DNA from 2 places in the Bacillus sp. 05T21 genome. Region 1 is predicted to be linked to the other one. Evidence: a T-box and tRNA genes for the amino acid it is inferred to sense, from the RefSeq annotation. Region 1 holds a T-box; the other holds one or more tRNA genes.
What was found. The T-box of region 1 lies ahead of serS (serine--tRNA ligase). A T-box ahead of a tRNA ligase gene usually reads a tRNA of that ligase, here a tRNA-Ser.
Positions count from the first base shown of each region.

Region 2: it has a tRNA-Ser gene. The T-box ahead of serS (serine--tRNA ligase) is inferred to sense a tRNA for this amino acid. The anticodon was not compared.

Region 1 is NZ_JBFTMD010000044.1:7,867-13,151, reverse strand. Features, by position in the region: gene AC1DKZ_RS31090 (hypothetical protein) at 1-1,368, shown strand, start outside; T-box leader at 2,288-2,518, shown strand; gene serS (serine--tRNA ligase) at 2,604-3,878, shown strand; gene AC1DKZ_RS31080 (DUF1349 domain-containing protein) at 3,978-4,607, shown strand; gene AC1DKZ_RS31075 (conjugal transfer protein) at 4,901-5,285, shown strand, end outside.
Region 2 is NZ_JBFTMD010000050.1:4,709-9,993, forward strand. Features, by position in the region: gene pdxS (pyridoxal 5'-phosphate synthase lyase subunit PdxS) at 1-488, shown strand, start outside; gene pdxT (pyridoxal 5'-phosphate synthase glutaminase subunit PdxT) at 507-1,097, shown strand; T-box leader at 1,152-1,372, shown strand; gene serS (serine--tRNA ligase) at 1,424-2,698, shown strand; tRNA gene AC1DKZ_RS31665 (tRNA-Ser) at 2,853-2,945, shown strand; gene AC1DKZ_RS31670 (sigma factor-like helix-turn-helix DNA-binding protein) at 3,112-3,507, shown strand; gene AC1DKZ_RS31675 (deoxynucleoside kinase) at 3,543-4,211, opposite strand; gene AC1DKZ_RS31680 (deoxynucleoside kinase) at 4,214-4,849, opposite strand; gene AC1DKZ_RS31685 (cysteine hydrolase family protein) at 4,973-5,285, opposite strand, start outside.

The DNA.
Region 1 (5,285 bases):
AAATGTAATACATATGGTGAGCTTACGCATGTATCAATCCACATGCTTTGGGAAGATTATAAAAATTATAAAGAAGCATTTGCACATATTCACCACTCACAATTTTATGTGGCTTTGAAGAAGTTAAGTTTCCATAACATCATTACAATTGAAAATGAGTACAGTGGTAAATATAAAATCACCTTAACTGATTTCATGAATAAGGAAACGAATAAAGCAAATGCATATACATTTATTAGCCCGATAGTATTTACCAAAGAATTCTTTGAGTTATCCATTGCAGCTAAGAAACTATTCATGGATGTAGCAATGCAGCAGAAACGCGAAACTACCCTGAAACGTTCTTTATTCAAAGTTGATGAACAAGGAAACTCAACACACTTTGGTGGTATGTATCGTTACTTACATAAGAAATACCCACATCAGATTCGTGCTGTACTTGAGGAATTAGAAACAAAACTTTCTGCTACTGGATCTCCTTTATTTAAAATTTGCAAGTTAGAAAAAGGGAAGAGGAATAAAAAGCAATACACAACATTGCATTTATCTGTACATCCTGATTTCTTATGCGCGAAAGAAGAAGGAGCAGAATACCGTGATCCATTTACACCACGAGATACATATAAGCGTAAAGTTAAATTCATTGAGAACTTGTTAGTTGAAATGAATATTGCTGAATTTGCAAAGGATATGAACCAATTTATTAACGTTTTAAAACACTCTTGTCACCGTCAAATTCGCCAAGTGGTTCGTGGCTTACGAGAAATGATTGATCGACAAGAAGGATATCCGAAAAAGCTTGTTTATACGCTAAGTAAATTATTAAAGCAATCTTCTCAATATCGTGTATTAGACACTGCTGCTAAAACTGGAATTTATCCTTTAATTACACACAATATACCTAAACATGATCAAGAAGAGGCCATTTTTAAATTTGGTACTCATTTTGCTATATACTCTTTACGAAATGTTCAAAAGCTATTCCGTAAAGCGCATGACCTGCTTCATGCGAAATATGCTGTACCTGTAACTATAGATGCTTACCATCGTAATTACATGCAGTATCAAGAGGAATCACTATTTAGAAAATATGCTTATGAACAAGGAGTAAATATTAACACATATACAGCATTAGAAATTGAAATTCGCGAACTCTTAAAGTCTAGTGGTCATAAAGGAAATCAAATCCCTAGTGATATTCGTGAACTGTTCATTGAAAAAATTGATAAATTGCCGAAGGAAAAGATTCGTGTAATTGAGGTCCCTGAAGACTTTGATTTAATTCAGTTTCTACAGTCCTTAGAAGCATATTACCGTTCAACAAGTGAAATACCACATACGGTTGATCAGCTGCTTCCAGCAATGTAAAGATACAGCTCTCTATTTTTGAAAAAAACAAAAGTAGAGGGCTATTCGTGTTGGAGGTAACGTATAGAGTGTATTAATTCAAACAAAACAGAGAGAAAGTTTTCAATTTAAATGATCACGACTCTCTATTTTTTATGCAATTACATACATTGCACGTGAAACAAAAGGAGATATTCACAATTTCTAAGATTTTAAATCTGAATATTCATTCTTTTTATATCATTTCATCTACAAAAAAGCAGAAATATTTTTTATAATTCTGTTGATATCTTAATAATTTTGACCTAATGTGTATAACATAAAGCCTTAAGTACTGTTCTTATCATGTTCTATCTCTAAATCTACTTAAAATCAGAAAAACTTCTGTTAGTTATGTTTAAAAAGTGGATTCTGTTCCTAACTTTGACCAATTTGTTAATAAATTGTGTGTAGTTTTTAAGAAATGTGGAAAGTTTGTTCATAAATCAGCAAAATTTGCATTTATTATTTATTCATTCACTCGCATCAAATTAACGATGATTATATGTAGTTTTTATATAACTACTTTACGATATTTTGTAGTTTTTAATCCTCATCCAGCTCATTAAGTACGTTCCCAGTATTTACTTTTTATGATTTTTTACGGCTAGAGTAACTATGAACCCTTAGCACAGCAATGTTTTAAGACGATTTTTTCTCTGTATAAAAGTTTTATCTTTTTTCTTTATATATATTAAAGATATATATTATATTAGGTTTTTATATTGTGTAATACTTATTATAGAGAATAGACCCTGTGTAAAACTAATTTCATTTCTTAATGGAATTATTCTTTATTTTAAAAAAATCTAATCTAAATGTACTTTTTTTAGAAATACAATAATTTCTTGATAAATACACAGAATTATTGTAAAGTGGTGATAATTAAAATTTATATTGTTTAAAAGTAATGAAAGGAAATAGTAACAAGTATTTTTTCTTATAGAGAGTCGGTGGGTGGTGTAAACCGATAGAAGGAACTTGTGAATCCGTCCTTGAGCGAAATGTGGAACACTTCAATGTGAAGTTAGTAATCGTTTCCGGTTAAAAGCCGTTAATAATTTAAGTGGAGAGCGTATATTTTCTATGCTTTCAACTAGGGTGGCAACGCGGGTTAACTCTCGTCCCTTTTATAGGGACGGGAGTTTTTTGTATTTTATCTAGTTAAATCCCTAATTTTAAAAAGATTGGTTACGCAATTAAGGAGGAGATAAAACATGTTAGATGTAAAAGTATTACGTACAAATTTAGAAGAAGTAAAGAAAAAATTACTTTATCGGGGTGGAGAATTTCTTGAGTTAGATAAATTTGAGGAATTAGATCAAAAGCGTCGTGAATTGTTAGTAAGGGGAGAAGAGTTAAAAAATAAACGTAATGAGGTATCTGAACGTATTGCTAATTTAAAGCGTGAAAAACAAGATGCTAATGAACTTATTAGTGGAATGCGTGAAGTGGGAGAAAATATTAAAAATTTAGATGATGAATTGCGTTATGTAGAAGAAGGGTTAAATACAATATTGCTATCATTACCAAATCTACCTAATGAAACAGTGCCTGTTGGGGAATCAGAAGATGATAATGTTGAAATACGTAAGTGGGGAGCAATAAGTGAATTTTCATTTGAAGCAAAACCACATTGGGAAGTTGCTGAAAAATTAGGATTACTAGATTTTGAACGTGCAGCAAAAGTAACGGGAAGCCGCTTCGTCTATTACAATGGATTGGGAGCACGTTTGGAACGAGCGGTAGCTAACTTTATGTTAGATTTACATGTTGAAGAACATGGTTATACAGAGGTGATTCCACCATTTATCGTAAATAGCGATAGTTTATTAGGGACAGGGCAATTCCCAAAATTTAAAGAAGATGTTTTCACATTAGAAGGCACTGATTATTCTTTAATTCCAACGGCGGAGGTACCGTTAGCAAACTATTATCGTGATGAAATTTTAAGTGGTGAAGATTTACCTATTAATTTTACAGCACATACTCCATGCTTCCGTTCTGAGGCCGGTAGTGCAGGACGTGATACGAGAGGATTAATTCGTCAGCACCAATTTAGTAAAGTTGAAATGGTCAAATATACAAAACCTGAAGATTCATACGATGAGTTAGAAAAATTAACAGCAAATGCCGAAAGAGTATTGCAATTGTTACAGTTACCTTATCGTGTTATTGCGTTATGTACTGCTGATATGGCATTTCCAGCTGCAAAAACATATGACATTGAAGTTTGGTTACCAAGCTATGGCGTATATCGTGAAATTTCTTCTTGTTCAAATTGTGAAGATTTCCAAGCGCGTCGTGCAGGTATTCGTTTCCGCCGTACACATGGTGCAAAACCAGAGCTGGTGCACACATTAAATGGTTCTGGATTAGCTATAGGTCGTACAGTAGCGGCTATTTTAGAAAACTATCAACAAGAAGACGGTTCAGTTATAATCCCAGAGGTATTGCGACCATACATGAGAGGAGTAGAAGTTATTAAATGAGGAGAACATTCCTTTGGAAGGTTACATATCAAGATTAAATAATTTTATTGTGTAAGTACATTTTGATAATAAATATAAAAGGTAAAGGAGATAATATTAATGAATAATCAATATAGGCTAATAGAAGAATTTAATGATGCGGAATTTGATAAAAGTTTGAAATGGTTCTCTCCACCTAAACATTGGGAGGTTAATAGCAATAAATCAACGTTAATAATCAAAACCGACAAAGAGACAGATTTCTGGCAAAGAACACACTATGAATTTCAAGTTGATAATGGACATTTTTTATACTATGAATTAAATGGAGACTTTAGATTAATCACGAAAGTAAAATTTAAACCAGTAAATAGATATGATCAAGCAGGCTTAATGGTTCGATTTTCAAAAGATACTTGGTTAAAGGCATCTGTTGAGTATATACCTGATGACAATAATAAATTAGGTGTTGTGGTAACAAAAAATGGTTATTCTGATTGGTCTAGTCAGGAAATTTCGCAAGGTTTGAATTCCCTTTATTATCGAATAACAAGAAGGGGGAATAATTACTATGTTGATTATTCCTTAGACGGTTTTCTATGGAAACAAATAAGAATGGCTCACCTTTTTGAAGAAAAAGAATGCATGAAAGTTGGTATATATGCTTGTAGTCCACAAGGTGATGGGTATGAAGCAGAGTTTGGATTTATTAAGATTGAAAATATAGATGATAATACAAAAGTTTATTAAAAGTATAAAGTTATCATAACTCCTATAGGCCAATTGAATTGTATCTACTATAGAAAACAGGGCCTACATGTTAACCAATTTCATTTCTTAATGGAATTGGTTTTTTTATGTACTTTAATAAACATTATATTTAGTTTTAATCATTCTAAAAAAACTTTGATATAAAACATAAATTTTTTTTATTTCTCTTAGATTTCCGAAACAAGTAAATCATACTTAAAGTAGATAGTTGATTAGTGGAAATTACAATGAAATTTGTAATCTCCTAACCATTTAAAAAGAGAGGTGAAGACATGGTAAAAAAGAAGTCCCAGGAAGACGCCGAAAAAAAGAAATTTACATTCTTTAAAAAAGCAAAGAATAAAACAACTGAAATATTAGATATGCAACAAGAAAATTCAGAAGCACTTAAAGAAAAGAAGAAACGTAAAACAAGGGAGAAAGTTCCAGCTATAACAGGAAGAAAAGTAGGTAAGGTTACATTTTGGTGTGTGATGGGATTCGTGTTTGCAGGAAGCTCCCTTTCATTTATCCAACTTGCCGGTCCTCCTAGAGCAGTAGCTGTTCAAGAAAAGAAGGAGGAACCCGTAAAAATTAAAATGTCGGAAGCAGAATTAATTGCATATGCCAATAGTTTTGCCGCTGATTATTTTAACTGGAAGGTTGATATGAATGTAG
Region 2 (5,285 bases), on a different contig from region 1:
GAGAAGCTGCACGTCGTATTGCAGAAGGTGCATCTATGCTTCGTACAAAAGGTGAACCTGGAACAGGAAACATTGTAGAGGCAGTGCGTCATATGCGCCAAGTCAATGCAGAAATCCGTCAAGTTGCAAGTCTACGTGAAGATGAGTTAATGACATATGCAAAAAATACTGGTGCTCCTTATGAAGTACTACTTGAAATTAAACGCCTTGGTCGCCTGCCAGTTGTAAACTTTGCAGCAGGTGGTGTAGCAACACCAGCAGATGCAGCGTTAATGATGCAACTTGGTGCTGATGGTGTATTTGTTGGATCTGGTATCTTCAAATCAGAGAACCCAGAGAAATTTGCACGTGCAATCGTTGAAGCAACGACTCATTATGAAGATTACGAACTAATTGCAAGCCTTTCTAAAGGATTAGGTAATGCAATGAAAGGTATCGAAATTTCAACGTTATTACCAGAACAACGCATGCAAGAGCGTGGATGGTAATTAAAGGAGATCTTTAAAATGGTGAAAATCGGTGTACTAGGTCTTCAAGGTGCAGTTCGTGAGCATGTAAAATCAGTTGAGGCAAGTGGTGCAGAAGCTGTTGTTGTAAAGCGTATAGAGCAACTTAAAGAGATTGATGGTCTTATTTTACCAGGCGGTGAAAGTACAACAATGCGCCGTCTTATTGATAAGTATGCTTTCATGGAGCCTCTTCGTACATTTGCGAAGTCTGGTAAACCAATGTTTGGTACATGTGCAGGAATGATTCTTCTTGCGAAAACACTTATTGGCTATGAAGAAGTACATATTGGTGCTATGGATATTACGGTTGAGCGCAATGCGTTCGGACGCCAAAAAGATAGTTTTGAAGCTGCACTTTCAATGAAAGGTGTGGGAGAAGACTTTGTTGGTGTATTTATCCGTGCTCCGTATGTTGTAAATGTAGCTGATGATGTTGAAGTACTTTCTATGCATGGCGAGCGAATGGTAGCGGTAAGGCAAGGGCCGTTTTTAGCTGCTTCTTTCCATCCGGAATTAACGGATGATCATCGTGTAACAGCATACTTTGTAGAAATGGTAAAAGAAGCGAAAATGAAAAAAGTTGTATAAGTAACTTGCAACTTGTATAAGATTATAGTAAATTGATGATAACAATTTTATAAAATAAGCGTGTTGATAGGAAGTAGTAACAAATGTTGTTTCTTATAGAGAGTCGATGGTTGGTGGAAATCGATAGAAACAGTTTGTGAATCCATCCTGGAATGGAATGTGGAATATCTTTTGATTAGTAAACATTCCCGGTGAAGAGCCGTTATTTCTACTTGAGAGGAAAGCGGTAATGCTTTCAACTAGGGTGGCAACGCGGGTTAACTCCCGTCCCTTTGTATAGGGACGGGAGTTTTTTGTGTTTTATAAAATAAAAGGAGGAGTATATAATGCTTGATATTAAATTTTTACGTACGAATTTTGAAGAAGTAAAAGCAAAATTACAGCATAGAGGCGAAGATTTAACGGATTTTAGTCGCTTTGAAGAACTTGATACGAGAAGAAGAGAGCTACTTGTTCAAACAGAAGAACTAAAAAGTAAACGTAACGAAGTATCTCAACAAATTTCAGTATTAAAGCGTGAAAAGAAAGATGCGGAAGCTCTAATTCTAGAAATGCGTGAAGTTGGGGAAAAAGTAAAAGATCTTGATAATGAGCTTCGTACAGTTGAAGAAGATTTAGAAAGATTAATGCTATCTATCCCAAATATCCCTCATGAATCTGCTCCAATAGGTGAAACAGAGGATGATAACGTAGTAGCACGTACTTGGGGAGAAGTGAAAGAATTTACTTATGAGCCAAAACCGCATTGGGATCTTGCTACTGATTTAGGGATTCTAGATTTTGAACGTGCTGGGAAAGTAACAGGAAGCCGATTTGTATTTTACAAAGGTGCTGGTGCAAGATTAGAACGTGCTTTGATTAGCTTTATGCTTGACCTTCATACTGATGAGCATGGATATGAGGAAGTATTGCCTCCTTATATGGTAAACCGTGCAAGTATGACAGGAACAGGACAACTTCCGAAGTTTGAAGAAGATGCATTCCGTATTGAAAGTGAAGATTATTTCCTAATCCCGACAGCTGAAGTACCTGTAACGAATATGCATCGTGATGAGATTGTGAGTAAAGAGCAATTGCCGATACGATATGCTGCGTTTAGCTCATGCTTCCGTTCTGAAGCAGGTTCAGCTGGTCGTGATACACGTGGTTTAATTCGCCAACACCAATTTAATAAAGTTGAACTTGTTAAGTTCGTGAAACCAGAAGATTCTTACGAAGAGTTAGAAAAATTAACAAATGATGCAGAGCGCGTGTTACAATTATTAGAGTTGCCATATCGCGTTATGAGCATGTGTACAGGAGATTTAGGATTTACAGCAGCGAAGAAATACGATATTGAAGTATGGATTCCAAGCTATGGTACATATCGTGAAATTTCTTCTTGTAGTAATTTTGAGGCATTCCAAGCGAGACGCGCGAATATCCGTTTCCGTCGTGAGCCAAATGGCAAACCGGAACATGTTCATACACTAAATGGATCTGGTCTTGCAATTGGACGTACAGTGGCAGCTATTTTAGAGAACTACCAACAAGAAGATGGTACAATTATAATTCCAGAAGTTCTTCGCCCTTATATGGGAGGAAAAACAGTTATTAAATAAGTTAAAACATTCATCGGTATGAGTGATTGGTAATTATGGACGTTGTCAGCAGTGTCAAAAAGGAGAGGGGAAGTAAAATTTTCCTTTCCTCATAATTTATTATAGTAGGGTTGACTAACTGTTTTTCTTTTGATATTATATTTGATGTCAATATGGAGGTATACCCAAGTCTGGCTGAAGGGATCGGTCTTGAAAACCGACAGGCGGCGAGAGTCGCGCGGGGGTTCGAATCCCTTTACCTCCTCCAGATATAATTGACAACAGCGCATATAAGTGGAGATTGGAGAACTCGTTACCAACACGTAACGAGTTTTTATTTTAAAACCAATCATAAAGTATGATGTAAGGATATAGTGTCCTTATTACACACTCATATTCCGATGATTATCTTCATAGATATGAAAGGAGTTAACATGGATCTTATTATACAAACGTTTCCTTTAGATGGAAAAACTTTATATTATGTACAATGTCCTGTCTGTAAGAACAATAGAATTTTAAACAGTGGTGCAAATGTGTCGCGCATTATAAGTGATGATACATTCCGTAAACTTTGTGGTTGCACTTGTGATGTAAAACAGGTTGCAAAAAAAGTAGAGGTACCAAAAGAAGCTGAAAAACCAGCTGTGCAAAAAGAAGTAACTCCAAAACGTACAGGGAAATTACTAACAGCAGTAATTAATGGGAAAGAATTGACTGTTAAAGAGATTGCTGAAACATATGATATTAGTACGAGTACTGTTCGTCAGCGTATTAATGCTGGAAAGCCAGAGAGTGAAATTATTGCTCCGACAAAAAAGAAAAAGTAATTTCATAGGAAAACCCGTGCATATGCACGGGTTTTTTATTTTACAAGTTTACGTGTTTGTTTTAAAAAATGTCCAATTTTTTTAATGATTGGTTCGATTGAATCGCCATCTTTTAAAATATCGTATTCATTAATGTTTAATCGTAAAACAGGGCATGAATTAAAGTTATTAATCCAGTTATCGTAACGTCCATGCATCTCTTTCCAATATTCAATTGGTGTTTGCTGCTCCATGGGACGTCCTCGTTCTTGAATACGATCGACAATATCATCAAAAGAACCTTCTAGGTAAATTAATAAGTCTGGATGAGGGAAGTAAGGAGTCATGACCATAGCATCAAATAAACCTTTGTATGTTTCATAATCAGTTTCAGTCATTGTACCCTTTTCGTAATGCATTTTTGCGAAAATACCAGTGTCCTCATAGATAGAACGGTCTTGAACAAAACCGCCACCATATTCGAAAATTCTTTTTTGTTCTTTAAATCGTTCTGCTAAAAAGTAAACTTGTAAGTGAAAGCTCCAGCGTGTGAAATCAGCATAGAACTTGTCCAAATATGGGTTGGAATCTACTTTTTCAAAAGATGTACGATAACCTAAAGCGTTAGCCAATGCAGTTGTCATAGTTGATTTACCGACACCTACTGTTCCAGCAATAGTGATAACTGCATCATTTGGTATATCATATTTTTGCCTTAAATTCATTGTTATTTCGACTCCTTCAAGAGAGTATTTTGAAGAGCTGATAAGATGACATTTAAATCATCAGGATTTCTTACAAAATCCATATCGTCTCCATTAAATTTTAATACCGGAATATCCGGATGGTCCTTTTTGAAAGCATCCATTGCTGTTTCGTAATCTTTTGTAAGCTGTAGCAAGTAATTTGGATCCATATTTTTTTCGAATTCTCTTCCGCGCATGGCAATTCGTTTTTGTAATGTTTCTAGGCTCGCTGTTAAATAAACGATGACATTTGGTACAGGCATATCTTGCGTAAGAATGCGATAAATTTGCATGTACTTATCATATTGAGAATCTTTTAATGTACGGGATGCAAAAATTAAATTTTTAAATATATGATAATCTGCTACTACAGGCTTTCTTTGATTCAAATACTTTATGTTAATATCCTCTAGTTGTTTGTATCTATTACAAAGAAAGAACATCTCTGTTTGAAAACTCCATTCGTCGATGTCTTCGTAGAATTTTCCTAAAAAAGGATTTTCATCAACAATCTCTTTTAGTAAGTGGAGTTGCATGTGAGTTGAAAGTTCCTTCGCAAGTGAAGTTTTTCCAACACCAATTGGTCCTTCAACCGTGATAAATGGTACTCCGGTCACGCTGTTTCCTCCTTTCAATCAGTGATTTACCGTGACTACTAAAAACACAAAACAGAATTATTGTAGCACAAGAGGGGAGCGAGCGGACTAATTTGATATAAAAAGTTAGAAAATAGATATGTATTAATTAAATTTTATTTGGGATGACGGTACAATATTTGCCTTTAATGTGGCTTCCATTATTTTTAAAGCATGTTCATTATCTTGCTCGTTATTAGAAGCGATGCAATCCCGTGGTACATAAAGTGTATAATTTCTCATATGGGCATCATTAGCTGTAAAAAGGATGCATATGTTCCCGGCAATTCCTGTTAAAATGAGATTTTCGATTTTTAAATAACCTAATAAAGAATTCAAAGGTGTTTCATAAAAAGCAGAGTAATGTGGTTTAATAAAAATATAATCGTCAGTATGCGGAGCAATGGCCTCGATAATA